4 regions of the Streptomyces sp. NPDC058632 genome follow, and region 4 is predicted to be linked to each of the others. Evidence: riboswitches for the same ligand, from Rfam matches in the RefSeq annotation. Region 4 holds a riboswitch; each other region holds the start of a gene.
What was found. A riboswitch is a leader RNA that binds a small molecule or an ion and turns the genes downstream of it on or off. The one in region 4 is predicted to bind cobalamin.

Region 1 (3,764 bases), on a different contig from region 4:
CACGACGCCCGGTTCGGCGGCCAGCGCGTCCACGTCCGTGAAGTTGGACATCAGCGGGACCGCGCACACGGCGACCCGCAGCACGTCCTCGCCGACCGGCGCGGCGACCGCGGACTCCCGCACGGCACCCCGCAGGGACACGGCCAGTCCGTCCTCCTCGTCGATGCCGAGCCCGTGACGGAAGGGCAGCACGCCGTACGTGCGCCGCCCGGTCAGACCGTGCAGCATGTCCAGGCCCGGCTCGAGGAGCGAGACATCGCCCCGGAACTTGTTCACCAGGAACCCGGCGACCAGTTCCTGGTCCTCGGGGGACAGCAGCGCGACGGTACCGAAGAAGGAGGCGAAGACACCGCCGCGGTCGATGTCGCCGACGACGAGGACGGGGAGCCCGGCGTTCCTGGCGATCCCCATGTTGACGATGTCGGTGCGCCGCAGATTGATCTCGGCCGGACTGCCTGCCCCTTCACAGATCACCGCGTCATACGTGCCCCGCAACTGCGCGAGACAGTCCAGCACCGTGCCCAGAAGCTGCTGTTGCCGCCCGCCGTGGTAGCCGCGCGCGCTCAGCTCACCGACCGCCCGGCCCAGCAGGACGACCTGGCTGCTCCGCTCCCCGCCGGGCTTGAGCAGCACCGGGTTCATCAGCGCGTGCGGTTCCACCCGGCAGGCCTGGGCCTGCATGGCCTGCGCCCGGCCGATCTCGGCGCCCTCCCGCGTCACGAACGAGTTCAGCGACATGTTCTGCGCCTTGAACGGCGCGACCCTGACGCCCTGCCGCACCAGCCACCGGCAGATCCCGGCGGTCACCACGCTCTTGCCGGCGTCCGACGTCGTACCGGCGACCAGCAGGCCCCCACCACTCATGACGTACATCCCTTCCCACGGTGCGCCGTCCGCACCACCGACCGGATCACCGCTCGTACCACGGGCCGCGCGACGGCGCCGGCACCGAGCGCCAGCCAGCCGACGCGGCGCGAGAGCCGTACCGCGCGGTCGATGTCCGCCACGGTCACGGCACGGCCACCGTCGTTGAGGACGGGCCGGTGCTCGACCCGCCCGGCGTAGGACAGAGTCCCGCCGAGCCGCACGCCGAGCGCACCCGCGAAGGACGCCTCCACGGGCCCGGCGTTGGGACTCGGATGCCTGGCGGCATCCGCGCGCCAGGCCCGCACGGCACCCCGCGGGTCCGGCCCGGCGGCCGAGGCGAGGACGGCGGTCAGCCGTGCCCCGGGCCACCCGGCGACGTCGTCGAGGCGCGCGGAGGCCCAGCCGTACCGCAGGTGGCGGGGGGACTTGTGGCCGACCATGGCGTCCAGGGTGTTGACGGCCCGGAACCCGAGCAGCCCCGGCACACCGGCGACGGCACCCCACACCAGGGCGCCCACCACGGCGTCGGAGGTGTTCTCGGCGACGGACTCCACGACCGCGCGGGCGATTCCGTCGGCGTCCAGTGCCTGCGGGTCCCGCCCGCACAGGTGCGGCAGCCGCGCCCGCGCCGCCGTCACGTCCCCGGACGCCAGGGCGCGCCCGATGGCGCGGGCCTCCCGGGCCAGCGACGTTCCTCCGACGACGGCCCAGGTGGCCGCGCCGGTCAGGGCGATGGAGGCGGCGGGGGAGGAGCGTACGCAGCGGGCGGCCAGGCTTCCCAGAGCGACGGCCCCGCCGACGCAGACGGCGGTGTGCAGCGCGCCGCGGCCCCGGTCGTCCCGCCACAGCATGTGCTCCACGGCAGCCGCGGCCCGCCCGAAGGCGGCGACCGGATGCCCTCGGCGGGGATCGCCGAGGAGCAGGTCGCCGAGGAGGCCGGCAGCGGCGCCGTACGCGAACGCGCGATCGGCACCCACGGGTTCAGCCGGTGGGGGATCCGGTGGGGGTGGCCGCCCCGAGCGGGGGCGGGGCGTCGCTGGTCGACCTGAACAGGCAGCCGGGCATGGCGATATGTCCTCACTCAGGGTGTCCACGCCCTGGTTCGACGAGACCGGCGGCGAGAGTTCCTGGCTCCCGGGGTGGTTCACCCCGGTGACAGTGGCGGGACCGCGCCGGAATCGCACCGGCTTCCTCTCCTGCCGCCCGTATTGGCTCCGGCAGTTCACCATGGTCCGGAAGAACCGTCAACTTGCCGTTGACCTGCGGGGCTGAAGTGTGCCGAGGCCCACAGGAGGTTTCGAAGGGTGAATGCCGGAGGGGTACGGGCACGGCGAACGGGCGGTACGGAGGCAACGCGCCCCGCACCGCCCGCCGGACGGACCGTCAGGCCATGATCAGGTAGATCCCGTACGCCACCGCCGCCACGCAGGCCGCGAAGCAGGCGTAGGCGCCGGTGACCGCGAGGCCCGCGGACTCGCCCCGGGCGGCAGCCCGTTCACGACGGGACAGGCCGGTGATGCCCAGGGTGAACAGGGCCACCAGGGCCACGGTGACCACGAGGCTGACGCCGAAGACGGAACCGAGGGCGGCCCAGTCGATCTCCATGGTGCTCTTCTTCCTTCGCGTCCTGCTGTGGGGTCAGACCGTGGTTTTGGCCGGAGGGGCCGTCGGGTCGGTGGGGGCCGGGACGGCGGCCGAGAGTTCGTCGCTCACGTGGCCCGCCGGCGGGGTGGCCACCGCGGCCATGGCCGCGGTCACGACGCCGCCCTGCTCCCCGTCGGTGTCGTCGGTGCCGTTCACGTTGGTGTGGTCGATGACCTCGCGCCGGGAGACCTTCCAGATCGCGGCGCTGGAGCCGATCAGGAAGACGGCGACGAGGGCGGTGCCCCAGCTGCCGAAGCCGCAGACCCACTCGGCGATCGCCGCGACCAGGGCCGCCGCCGGCAGCGTCAGACCCCAGGCGACGAACATCCGGGTGGCCGTCGACCAGCGGACCACGCCGCCCTTGCGGCCCAGGCCCGCACCCATCACCGAACCGGAGACGGAGTGCGTGGTGGACAGGGAGAAACCGAGGTGGGAGGAGGCCAGGATGACCGTCGCGGCGCTGGTCTGGGCGGCGAAGCCCTGCTGCGGCTGGAGGTCGGTCAGGCCCTTGCCCATGGTGCGGATGATGCGCCAGCCGCCGAGGTAGGTGCCCAGCGCGATGGCCACGCCCGCGGAGAGGATGACCCACAGCGGGGGGTCGGAGTCCGGGGCGAGGGTGCCGCCGGCGACCAGGGCCAGGGTGATGATGCCCATCGTCTTCTGGGCGTCGTTGGTGCCGTGGGCCAGGGAGACCAGACCGGCGGAGGCGATCTGTCCGGCCCGGTACCCCTTCTCGGAGGACTTGCTGCCGGCAGCCTTGCGGCCCAGGCGATAGGTCAGCCGGGTGGCGAACATCGCGGCCAGGCCGGCGACCAGCGGTGCGGCGATCGCGGGGATCAGCACCTTGGTGACCAGGACGTCGCCGTGCACCGCGCCGAAGCCCGCCGAGGCGACGGTGGCGCCGATCAGGCCGCCCATCAGGGCGTGCGAGGAACTGGACGGCAGGCCGACCAGCCAGGTCAGGAGGTTCCAGAGGATCGCGCCGACCAGTGCGGCGAAGATGACCTCGGGACGGATGCCGGCCTCGTCGACGAGGCCTTTGGAGATCGTGTTGGCGACCTCCACGGAGAGGAAGGCGCCCACCAGGTTGAGCACGGCGGACATCGCCACCGCCACCTTGGGCTTGAGAGCACCGGTCGAAATGGTCGTCGCCATCGCGTTCGCGGTGTCGTGGAAACCGTTCGTGAAATCAAACGCGAGTGCGGTTACCACCACAATCGCGAGGATCAGCGAGAAGCTTTCCATTTACCCAG
Region 2 (3,764 bases), on a different contig from region 4:
TCGTGATCGCGGTGGCGATCATCTACATCCCGATCAAGCTGGGCGGCTTCGACGACATCTTCGCCAGGGCGAGCGAGGCGTACAGCGAGACCAACCCGGCCACCGGCGCGCCGCGCGGTGCGCTGGTGCCGGCCGAGGCGGGCCAGTGGACGTACGCCACGCTGGCGTTGGGCTCGGCGCTCGCGCTGTTCATGTACCCGCACTCGATCACCGCGACGCTGTCCTCGCGCAGCCGTGAGGTGATCCGCCGCAACACCACGATCCTGCCGCTGTACTCGCTGATGCTGGGCCTGCTGGCGCTGCTCGGCTTCATGGCGATCGCGGCCGGGGTCGATGTCAGCAACGGGCAGCTGGCGATCCCGCAGTTGTTCGAGAACATGTTCCCGGCCTGGTTCGCCGGCGTGGCCTTCGCGGCCATCGGCATCGGGGCGCTGGTGCCGGCGGCGATCATGTCGATCGCGGCCGCGAACCTGTTCACCCGCAACATCTACAGGGACTTCATCAAACCGGACGCGACGCCGGCGCAGGAGACCAAGGTCTCCAAGGTGGTCTCGCTGCTCGTGAAGGTGGGGGCGCTGGCCTTCGTCCTCACCATGGACAAGACCGTCGCCATCAACTTCCAGCTCCTTGGCGGCATCTGGATCCTGCAGACCTTCCCCGCCCTGGTGGGCGGCCTGTTCACCCGCTGGTTCCACCGCTGGGCGCTGCTCGCGGGCTGGGCGGTCGGCATGGTCTACGGCACGGTCGCGGCGTACGGGGTGGCCTCGCCGACGCAGAAGCACTTCGGCGGTTCGTCGCAGGAGATCCCGGGCATCGGCGAGATCGGCTACATCGGACTCACCGCCTTCGTGATCAACGCCCTGGTCACGATCGCCCTGACCTTCGTCCTGAGGGCGGTCAAGGCTCCCGAGGGCATCGACGAGACCCGGCCGCAGGACTACACGGCGGACGCGGGCGACCCGGAGGTCAGCACCGAGTTGCCGCTGGACGCGGCCGAAGCAGCCGACGTGGCCGTCGACGGAAAGCGCTGACAGGGGCCGACACGGCACGCGGGGACGGCAACGGGCAACGGGCCGCCGGAGAGATCCGGCGGCCCGTGGTCGTACCCGTGGGGCACACCCGGCCCATGGACGTCGCCCCCCGGCCGGTGGAGCCGTACGAGTTCGAGGAGCTCGGTGGGATCACCGCGCAGGCCTGTTTGCGCGACGGGCTGCTCGGCCTCGGGGAGAGCGACGCGTACCTCGGTGGGTTCAGGAACGTCGCCGAGCGGGCCGCGGCCGCCGGGGTACTGGTCGCCGTGGAGGGCTCCGGGGCGCGTCCCGGGGCGGCGGAGGCGGGCGGCGCGGGGAGTGTGCCGGGCGGGGCGACGTTCGTACCGGGCGCGGGCCACGGAGGGAGGCGTACGGATCGTGCCGCCCGCCTGTGAGCTGACGCTCTGACACCATCCGGTCCGGCACCGCAGTACTCCCTACGACACAAGATATGGGACTGCCTACAGTGTCCGGCACAAGATGTATGCTCATGCTCGCTGTCGCCGCAGGGGAATCCGGTGCGAATCCGGAACTGTCCCGCAACGGTGTACTTGTGCGTGTCCGCGTTTCCCGCGTGCCCGCACGGGCTTGAGTCCGAGGACCTGCCGACAGTGCACCCGGCCGTCCGGTCCGGGTGCCCGACGTCCGGGCCTCGCGGAATGGGCCGGTGGACGCGCGGCGCGTACGCGTGCCCGTGTGCTGCCCCCTGCCCTCGCCGAGGCCCCGCGCCGAGCGAGGGAGAGCCCCACGTGACCATCGCGCCAGCCGATCCTGCTTCAGCGGCCGACGTGAGCGACGGCCCCGGTGCCGCGCTGCTGCGGACCCTGACCGGGCTGACCGCAGACCTCCCCGACGCCGACCCCGGCCGGGTCGCCGCCGCCGCACTGCGCGGCCGGTCCGCGCGCGCGGACGAGACCGAGCTGCACGAGCTGGCCACCGAGGCGGCGGCCGGGCTCATCTCCGAGGATCCCGTCTACTCCCGGCTCGCCGCCCGGCTGCTGACCCTCGGCATCCGCGCCGAGGCCGCCTCGCAGGGGGTCACGTCGTTCACGTCGTCGATCGCGACCGGGCACCGCGAGGGCCTCGTCGCGGACCGGACCGCCGCGTTCGTCCTGGGGCACGCGGACCGGCTCGACGCGCTGATCGACCCGCAGGCCGACGACCGCTTCGGCTACTTCGGGCTGCGCACCCTGCACAGCCGTTATCTGCTGCGGCATCCGGTGACCCGCAAGGTCGTCGAGACGCCGCAGCACTTCCTGCTGCGGGTCGCCGCCGGCCTCGCGAAGGACGCCGGGAGCACGGAGGTCCGGCCGGTGGACGAAGTCGCCGCACTGTACGGCCTGATGAGCCGCCTGGAGTACCTTCCCTCCTCCCCCACCCTGTTCAACTCCGGTACCCGGCACCCCCAGATGTCGTCCTGCTACCTCCTCGACTCCCCGAAGGACGAGCTGGACTCCCTCTACGACCGCTACCACCAGGTGGCCCGCCTCTCCAAGCACGCCGGCGGCATCGGCCTGGCCTACTCCCGCGTCCGCTCACGGGGTTCACTGATCCGCGGCACCAACGGGCACTCCAACGGCATCGTCCCGTTCCTCAAGACCCTGGACGCCTCGGTCGCCGCCGTGAACCAGGGCGGCCGTCGCAAGGGCGCGGCGGCGGTCTACCTGGAGACCTGGCACTCCGACATCGAGGAGTTCCTGGAGCTGCGCGACAACACCGGTGAGGACGCCCGCCGTACGCACAACCTGAACCTCGCGCACTGGGTGCCGGACGAGTTCATGCGCCGGGTGAACGCCGACGCGCGGTGGTCGCTGTTCTCCCCGTCCGACGTCCCGGACCTGGTCGACCTGTGGGGCGAGGAGTTCGACACGGCCTACCGGGCCGCCGAGGACGCGGGCCTGGCACGCAGGACGATCCCCGCCCGGGAGCTGTACGGGCGCATGATGCGGACCCTCGCCCAGACCGGCAACGGCTGGATGACCTTCAAGGACGCCGCCAACCGCACCGCCAACCAGACCGCCGAGCCCGGCCACGTCGTCCACTCGTCCAACCTGTGCACGGAGATCCTCGAGGTCACCAGCGACGGGGAGACCGCGGTCTGCAACCTGGGCTCGGTCAACCTCGGCGCGCTCGTCGACCGGGACGCCGGTGACCTGGACTGGGTGCGGCTGGACGAGACCGTGCGCACGGCCGTCACCTTCCTCGACCGGGTCGTGGACATCAACTTCTACCCGACCGAGCAGGCGGGCCGCTCCAACGCGCGCTGGCGCCCGGTGGGGCTGGGCGTGATGGGCCTCCAGGACGTCTTCTTCGCCCTGCGCCTGCCCTTCGACTCGCCCCGCGCCCGGCGGCTCTCCACCCGGATCGCGGAGCGGATCATGCTCGCCGCGTACGAGGCCTCCGCCGACCTGGCCGAACGCGACGGCGCCCTGCCTGCCTGGGAGCACACACGGACCGCCCGGGGCGTGCTGCATCCCGACCACTACGACACCGAACTCGCCTGGCCCGAGCGGTGGTCGGCGCTGCGCGAGCGCATCGCGTCCGTCGGCCTGCGCAACGCGCTGCTGCTGGCGGTCGCGCCGACCGCCACCATCGCGTCCATCGCCGGTGTGTACGAGTGCATCGAGCCGCAGGTGTCCAACCTGTTCAAGCGCGAGACGCTGTCCGGTGAGTTCCTCCAGGTCAACTCGTATCTGGTGAACGATCTGAAGCGGCTGGGCGAGTGGGACGCGC
Region 3 (3,764 bases), on a different contig from region 4:
GCGGGACCGTTCGGTGCGGGACCGTTGGGCGCGGGAGCACTCATGACATCCGGCTTTCCAGGAGAAGGGTGACGGCGACCAGCGCCACGAGCAGCAGCACGCTGACGGCCGTGAACCGTACGGAGATACGCGCCTCGGGCACCAGGACGCGCAGCGTGCCGTCGTAGCCGCGTCCGGCGAGCCCCGTCTGCAGCCGCGCCGCCCGGTCGAAGGACCGGACGAACGCCGTCGCGCCGAGCCCGCCCAGCGAACGCCAGGACGCCGCCCGGGTGGTGTGCCCCAGCCGGGCCGCCTGCGCCTGACCGACCCGGCGCACGGAGTCGAGCAGCAGGAAGCTCATGCGGTACGTCACCAGGGCCACGTCCACCAGCGGTGCGGGCACCCCGGCCCGCACCAGGCGCGGCAGCAGGTCCGACATCGGCGTGGTGAACGCGAACAGCAGCACCCCGAGGGACGCCGCCGAAGTGCGCAGCAGCAACTCACCCGCGCGCAGCGGCCCTTCGGGGGCCGGTGACACCAAACCGCCCGAACCGCCCACCTGCACGAGCAGCGTGAGCGCCCCGGTGACGCAGAAGCCCAGCGGCACCCGGTAGGCACGCCACAGCCGCCGGCCCGGCACCCCCGCCGGGCCCAGCAGCACCGCGAGCGCGGTCACCAGCACCAGCGCCGCGCCCGGCCACGGCGGCAGGGAGATCGCGAGCACGGTGAGACCCAGTCCGAGTACGGCCTTGTCCACCGGATGACGGCGGCGCCAGCGGCTGCTGTGCGCCGCCGCGTCGATCGGCAGCACGCGCGATCAGGCCCGGGGCCCGGGGGAGACCGCCTCGCCGGGGCCGGGGCCGGGGCCGGGCGCCGGCTGCTGCTCCCGGGCCCGCTCCGCGCCCTGCCGGCGCCCGCGCCGCACCCCGAAGTAGTACGCCAGGACACCCGCGCCGACGGCGGCCTGGAGGGCGAACAGCCCCGACTCGATCTCACCGGACGGGGGTTCGTACAGCGGCGAGAACCACGGCTCGTAGTCCGGTTCGATCTCGGTGATCGCGCTCTGAGCCTCGCCGTCCGCACCGGCGAACGGTTCCTCCTTGTGGTCGCCGAGCCCGAGCGCCAGTGGCAGCACCGCGAGCGCGGCCACGGCGAGCAGCAGCAGCGTGTTGATCTTCGCGTTCCTGGTCATCGCGCCACCTCCGATTCCGTTCCCGCCGTCCCGGCCGTTGCCGACGCGGCGGGCCTGTTGCGGGCGACTTCGGCCACCAGCACGCCGAGACGGGCCAGTTCGCCCCCGCTGGACTGCACCAGCAGGCGCATCACCAGCACGGTCAGCAGCCCCTCGCTCACCGCGAGCGGAATCTGCGTGACGGCGAAGATGGAGCCGAACTTCCCGAGCGCGCCCAGGAACCCGCTCCCCGGGTCGGGGAAGGCGAGAGCCAGCTGCACGCTGGTGACGCAGTACGTGGACAGGTCGGCGACGAACGCGCCGCAGAACACCGCCGCCATCAGCGGCGCCCCGCACCGCCGCGCCAGCCGGTACACGCCGTACCCCGCCCACGGCCCGACGACCGCCATGGAGAAGACGTTGGCGCCCAGCGTGGTCAGCCCGCCATGGGCGAGCAACAGGGCCTGGAACAACAGGGTGATGGTGCCCAGCACCGCCATGACCGGCGGCCGGAACAGGATGGCGCCCAGCCCGGTGCCGGTGGGATGGGAGCAACTCCCGGTCACCGAGGGCAGTTTCAGCGCGGACAGAACGAAGGTGAACGCCCCCGAGGCACCGAGCAACAACGTGCTCTCGGGATGTTCCCTGACTTCACGGATCAGCGACCGGGCTCCGTGGACGACGAACGGCGCCGACGCGGCGCCCCAGGCGACCGCGTGCGCCGGTGGCAGAAAACCCTCGGCAATGTGCATGGCTCAGCAGACCCTCTCCAGCACCTCGTGGATGGTTGACGCGCCTTGGCCGGTCTCCTGGCTGACGGGTACCACCGCCCGAGCTCCGCCTTCCCGGGTCCTGGATGGACCCAGTGGCTGCCCCGTCGGTCCTGTCGGGGACAGGACCAGGGGCCGGAGCCGGACTTCCCGATCACAGTGGCGAGGGCCGCACCGGTATCGCACCGGATTTCCCGTTCACCAAGGCGTGGCGACAGTAGACCGGCTCCGGCCCGGTGACAAGCGGGTACCGGGGGCGCGCGGACGGCGTTCCGCAGCCCGTACCCCCGCGCACACCTGCGGTCTTGACGCCCGACGCCCGTCGATGGCAGGGGGTGGCACTCGGGCGGCCGCAGATCGCCGAAGTGCCGGCATGAGGGGCCGGGGCCCTGGGCAGAACCTTGCTGCAATTAATATGCAACAACGCATTCCAGTCAGCAGAGGTGTGAGGTTCGATGACGACCCGACGAATACGGCGTACCACCGGCGCGGCGACCACCGCCGCCGCGCTCGCGCTGGCCGCCGCCTGCTCGGCGCCGACCGGCGGCTCGGACGCCGGCGCGGGCGGCGGCGGGTCCGCCGAGTCCGTGGTGATCGGCGTTCCCTCCGAACCCGACACCCTGAGCCCCCTGCTCGGCTACGGCAAGGACGGCAACTCCAAGATCTTCGACGGGCTGCTCGCCCGGGAGGCCGACCTGGAACTCAAGCCCGCCCTGGCGAAGGCCCTGCCCGAGATCGGCGACGACGGCCGCACCTACACCTACACCCTGCGCTCCGGCGTGACGTTCAGCGACGGCGAACCCCTCACCGCCGAGGACGTGGTCTACACGTACGAAACGGTGCTCGACGACAAGACCAACAACACCGCCAAGAGCGAACTGGACGCCGTCGAACAGGTCCGCGCGGACGGCGACGACAAGGTCGTCTTCACCCTCAAGTACCCGTACGCGGCCTTCGCCGCCCGCACCGTCCTGCCCATCGTCCCCGAGCACATCGCGGGCGGGCAGGACCCCAACACCGGCGCCTTCAACACCGAACCGGTCGGCACCGGACCGTACGTCCTCACCGGCTGGAGCAAGGGCGAGAAACTCACCTTCAAGGCGAACCCGGACTACTGGGGCGGCGCCCCGAAGGTGAAAAAACTCACCATGGCGATCATCGCCGACGACGACGTCCGCGCCACCCGCCTGCGCTCCGGCGACCTCGACGGCGCGACCCTCCCGCCCAACCTCGCCGCCACCTTCAAGAACGACGACGGCCTCAAGACCTACCGGGCCACCTCCTACGACTTCCGCGCCGTCACCCTCCCCACCGCGAACAAGGTCACCGGCGACACCGCGATCCGCCGCGCCCTCGACCTCGCCGTGGACCGCAAGGCCATGGTCGACAAGATCCTCGACGGAGCAGGCCGCCCCGCCTACGGGCCGCTGCCCCTCGACGACACCTGGTACACCAAGGACATCGAACGCCCCCAGGACCTCGCCGGGGCCGAAAGCATCCTCGACCGCGACGGCTGGAAGGCCGGCAAGGACGGCATCCGCGCCAAGGACGGCGTCCGGGCCTCCTTCACCCTCTACTACCCCTCCGGCGACAAGGTCCGCCAGGACCACGCCCTCGCCTACGCCTCCGACGCCAAGAAGGCAGGCATCGACGTCAAGGTCGAGGGCGCCACCTGGGAGGTCATCGAACCCCGGATGGGCAAGGACGCCGTCCTCGCCGGCTTCGGCAGCACCGGCGACCCCGACTTCGGCCTCTACACCCTCCTGCACTCCTCCCTCGCCGGCGACGGCTTCAACAACATGGCCCGCTACGACAACCCCGCCGTCGACCAGGCCCTCGAAACC
Region 4 (3,764 bases):
ACCACCCGGCAGGGCACTGGGGCGGGCTCCGAGGTCGCGACGTCGACGGACGTCGTTTCGGCCGGGCGCGCGTCGGCGGGCATGCGGCATCGTTCCTCTCTCCGGGGAGATCCGCCCCGGGGATGCGTCGAGGAGGCGACCGTGTGAGTCTCCTGGCTCCCGGGTCGATGCTCGCTCCGCGCCTTCCCACCCTGGTGCGGGCAGTGGTCGTGTGCGGGGCTCGCTCGCCGATCACAGTGGCGGGACCGCGCCGGATTCACACCGGCTTCCTCGTTCCGCCGTCGCCCTGTCGCCGGCCATCATTCCATTGCGCGGGCCCTCGCACCACGGTGGCCTCTGCCCCCGCCCGGAGGTGACCGGCCGGGCGGACAGGGCGTACGCGGACGGGAACGTCATTCCGCCTCCTGGACGTGCGGTGCCGTCGCGGGCGGCTCGGCCGGACGGTCCCGTCCTCCGTCGCGGCCGGACACCACGACGGCGAGGAGCCCGACGACGACCGCCCCGGCCGCGAGCCGTCCACCCGCCCGCGCCGCCCAGGCCGGCCAGGTCACACCCGTACGTCCCCCGGGCGCGCCCAGCCGCCCGGCCCTGCGGGCCGGCCGCAGCAACCGGAGCAACAGGAGCACCGCGACCGGCAGTTGCAGCAGCCAGAGCACGGTGCGCGGCCACTCCCCGTACCAGACGTTGGTCCCGTACAGCAGCGTGTGCCACACGCTCAGCACGTACACGACGATGACGAACCGGTGCAGCCGTCGCCAGGCGTTCGCTCCGATGCGGTGCCGGACGTAGAACAACAGGCCCAGGGGGATCGCCAGATACAGGGCGCCCTGACCGAGCGGGATGGCGACCCTGCCGGTCCCGGAGTCGTACCAGCCCGGCACGAAGCTGTCCGCGAAGCCCGCCCACAGCCGCTCGGCCCAGCCCGAATCCGCCTCGTAGCGGACGAGTTCCGCCGCGAACATCAGCGCGTGCGCGAGCATCAGGGCCATCGTGGTCAGGCTCGTGGTGCGGTGCCAGCGTTCCAGTACCCGTCGGGAGACCGGCAGCCGGGCGGGACGCGGCCCCGACAGCAGCAGTCCGAGCATCACCGTGCCCCACGCCCACAGCAGGCCCGACCACCCGAACGCCTGGCTGAGCAGATACATCCAGTAGGTACCGGGATCGGCCATGAACGGCATGACCGCGACCGTGTCGGAATCGCCCGAGTCCACGCGCGCGTACAGGAACACGAACACGGCCACCGTGACCACCACCGCCGCGGTGGCGTCGGGCAGAGCCGAGCGCAGATCGCCCCGCAGGGCGACACGGTCGGCGGGCGGGCGTTCTCGTCCCGGCCGGGAGGCTGTCCCGTCTTCGTCCGGACTCGCGTCTGACAGCATCAAGGGCCTCCCGGGCGCTGGCACCGCAGGGATGGTGCACGTGTGTCGTGGGGCAACCAGTCTGGCTGAGGGGACGACAAGTCACCGATACCCGATCCAGCCAGAGCCCGGAGCGATGACGAGGGCCGGCAGCTCACCGATCCGCTGCGGCCGCCGTTCCCGACTTCCCACCGGGTCCAGTGGGTACTGCGGATCCGCCGTCGCCGCACAGCCCGCGCGCGGCCGCCGGGCTTCCCCGCCCCGGCTGTCGCACCACTCTCATTCAGGACAACCGCCGATCCCCCACTGTCGCCGGGGCACCGGCGCCTCTACGCTGATCCACGCAGCCGGTTCGCGCCGCCCGTCCGCCTGGACGTCCGGTGGCGCGACGCAAGAGGGAACCCGGTGGGAATCCGGGACTGTCCCGCAGCGGTGAGTGGGAACGAACGCCGTCAAACGACACTGGGCCCGTGCCAGGGCCTGGGAAGCGACGGCCGGTAGGTGTCCGCGGATGTCCGGCGGGCGCGCCCACGAGTCCGAAGACCTGCCGCTGCGCCCGTGCGTCATGCGCGGGCTGTGCACGGTGACCTCGTGGGCTGGGTCGGCGGTACGGACGGTCGTAGGGCTTGCGTGTGACCGCGCCTCCTTCCCTTGCGGTGTACAGGACTCGGGACGGAGGAGAACGCGTGCGTGACCCAGCGAGCGCTCATCGGCTGTGCCGGTTCACGGCCGCCTCTTCGCCCAGTGGGCCGGAACGGGTCGTGCCGGCCCCGGCCGCACGCGACCGAAAGGGACAGGGGCCGCCGGAGCGCGGCACCCTGTCCGGTGTCTGCCACGGCACCCTGGGCGAGCTGTACCAGGGGCCGTTGCGGGCAGGCGCCGATCCGGACATCGCGGTGGTGTCCTTTCCCGTGAACCGCCATTCCTGGGTGTACTTCACCCCGGGGACTGCGGCCGGTCCGCCGCAGCCACCACCGCTCGGCGAGAAGGCGGTGGCCGCGACCCGGCTCTTCCTGGAGCACTACGGCCTCACCCTGCCGCCGGGCGAGTGGAGCGCGCACTCCGATCTGCGGGTGGGCGTGGGAATGGCCAGTTCGACCGCGGACATCGTGGCCACCCTGCGCTGCCTTTTCCACATCTTCTCTCTGTCCTGTGACATGGACGTGGTGCTCGGGATCCTGGCGGCGATCGAACGCACCGACAGCGTCTTCCTCGACGAGTTCGCGCTGCACCTCAGCGGCCGGCACCGGGTGGTGAGGAGGCTGGGCACGGACGTCGGCTTCCACACCGCCTTCGTCACCGAGCCCGGCACCGTGGACACCCATGCCGTCACCGGACGGCTGCTCGAGCACTACCGGCGGCGCGGGGAGGAGTACGAGCGGTGTCTGACCGATCTCCTCAAGGGCTTCGCCTCAGGCGACTCGGCCGCCGTCGCCCGTGCCGCGACCGTCAGCGCCACGTTGTCCCAGGAGGTGCTGCCCAAGGCGGCTTTCGGCAGCCTCCTCGCCCGCCGCGAGCGGTTCGGCGCCGACGGGATCTTCGTCGCGCACACCGGCTGTCTGATCGGCTACCTCTTCACCCGGCGCCTGGACCCCGACGTCAAGTCCGAACTGTCCGCGTTCTTCCACTCGCTCGGCCACCAGTGCTCATTCGCCCAAGGAGGCTACGGGTGATCCACCCCCACATCGCCGACGCCCTGAAGGTTCCGGACCTGGTGCGACTCACCGACGGAGTGGTCCTGCTCCGGTTCGAGTCCATGAAGATCTACTCGGCGCTCACCGCCGTGCGTCATCTGCTCGAGAGGGGCACGGTCCGACCGGGACAGACCCTGATCGACAGCTCCAGCGGCATCTACGCCTACGCACTGGCGCTGGCCTGCCACCGGTACGGCATGCGGTGTCACATCATCGCGTCCACCACCGTCGACGCCACCACACTCGCCCAGCTGGAGGTTCTCGGCGCCACCGTCGAACAGGTCCGGCCCTCGCGGAATCTCGGACTCGACCAGGAGCTCCGGGTGCGCCGGGTGCGCGAGATGCTCGCCGGGCGTCCCGACTGCCACTGGATGCGCCAGTACCACGACGACGTCCACTACCTCGGCTACCACGAGGTCGCCGACCGGATCGCGGCAGCGTTTCCGGGCACCGCACTGACCGTGGTCGGCGGGGTGGGGTCGGGGGCATCGACGGGCGGTATCGTGGAACGTCTGCGGGTCATGGACCCCTTTGTGCGGCTGGTGGGCGTCCAGCCCTTCGGCAGCGTCACCTTCGGCAGCCAGGACCACCACGACCCCGAAGCGATCATCGCCGGCATCGGGTCGTCCATCGTCTTCGACAACGTCCGCCACCACCTCTACGACACCGTGCACTGGCTGGACTTCACCCACGCGATGTCCGGCACGGTCGC

Region 1: another riboswitch for cobalamin. It lies ahead of ACFWVE_RS26265 (cobalamin biosynthesis protein); the one in region 4 lies ahead of ACFWVE_RS11710 (hypothetical protein).
Region 2: another riboswitch for cobalamin. It lies ahead of ACFWVE_RS17885 (ribonucleoside-diphosphate reductase subunit alpha); the one in region 4 lies ahead of ACFWVE_RS11710 (hypothetical protein).
Region 3: another riboswitch for cobalamin. It lies ahead of ACFWVE_RS09675 (energy-coupling factor ABC transporter permease); the one in region 4 lies ahead of ACFWVE_RS11710 (hypothetical protein).

What each region holds. Positions count from the first base shown of each region.
Region 1 is NZ_JBHXQZ010000080.1:7,961-11,724, forward strand. It holds gene ACFWVE_RS26260 (cobyric acid synthase) at 1-864, opposite strand, end outside; gene ACFWVE_RS26265 (cobalamin biosynthesis protein) at 861-1,844, opposite strand; cobalamin riboswitch at 1,966-2,128, opposite strand; gene ACFWVE_RS26270 (hypothetical protein) at 2,251-2,472, opposite strand; gene ACFWVE_RS26275 (anion permease) at 2,506-3,756, opposite strand.
Region 2 is NZ_JBHXQZ010000042.1:5,673-9,436, reverse strand. It holds gene mctP (monocarboxylate uptake permease MctP) at 1-1,031, shown strand, start outside; gene ACFWVE_RS17890 (hypothetical protein) at 1,127-1,426, shown strand; cobalamin riboswitch at 1,486-1,656, shown strand; gene ACFWVE_RS17885 (ribonucleoside-diphosphate reductase subunit alpha) at 1,781-3,764, shown strand, end outside.
Region 3 is NZ_JBHXQZ010000017.1:80,280-84,043, reverse strand. It holds gene ACFWVE_RS09690 (energy-coupling factor ABC transporter ATP-binding protein) at 1-44, opposite strand, end outside; gene cbiQ (cobalt ECF transporter T component CbiQ) at 41-790, opposite strand; gene ACFWVE_RS09680 (energy-coupling factor ABC transporter substrate-binding protein) at 797-1,171, opposite strand; gene ACFWVE_RS09675 (energy-coupling factor ABC transporter permease) at 1,168-1,902, opposite strand; cobalamin riboswitch at 1,932-2,141, opposite strand; gene ACFWVE_RS09670 (ABC transporter substrate-binding protein) at 2,376-3,764, shown strand, end outside.
Region 4 is NZ_JBHXQZ010000023.1:52,742-56,505, reverse strand. It holds gene ACFWVE_RS11720 ((2Fe-2S) ferredoxin domain-containing protein) at 1-17, opposite strand, end outside; cobalamin riboswitch at 146-275, opposite strand; gene ACFWVE_RS11715 (ferric reductase-like transmembrane domain-containing protein) at 393-1,379, opposite strand; cobalamin riboswitch at 1,723-1,925, shown strand; gene ACFWVE_RS11710 (hypothetical protein) at 2,045-3,031, shown strand; gene ACFWVE_RS11705 (cysteine synthase family protein) at 3,028-3,764, shown strand, end outside.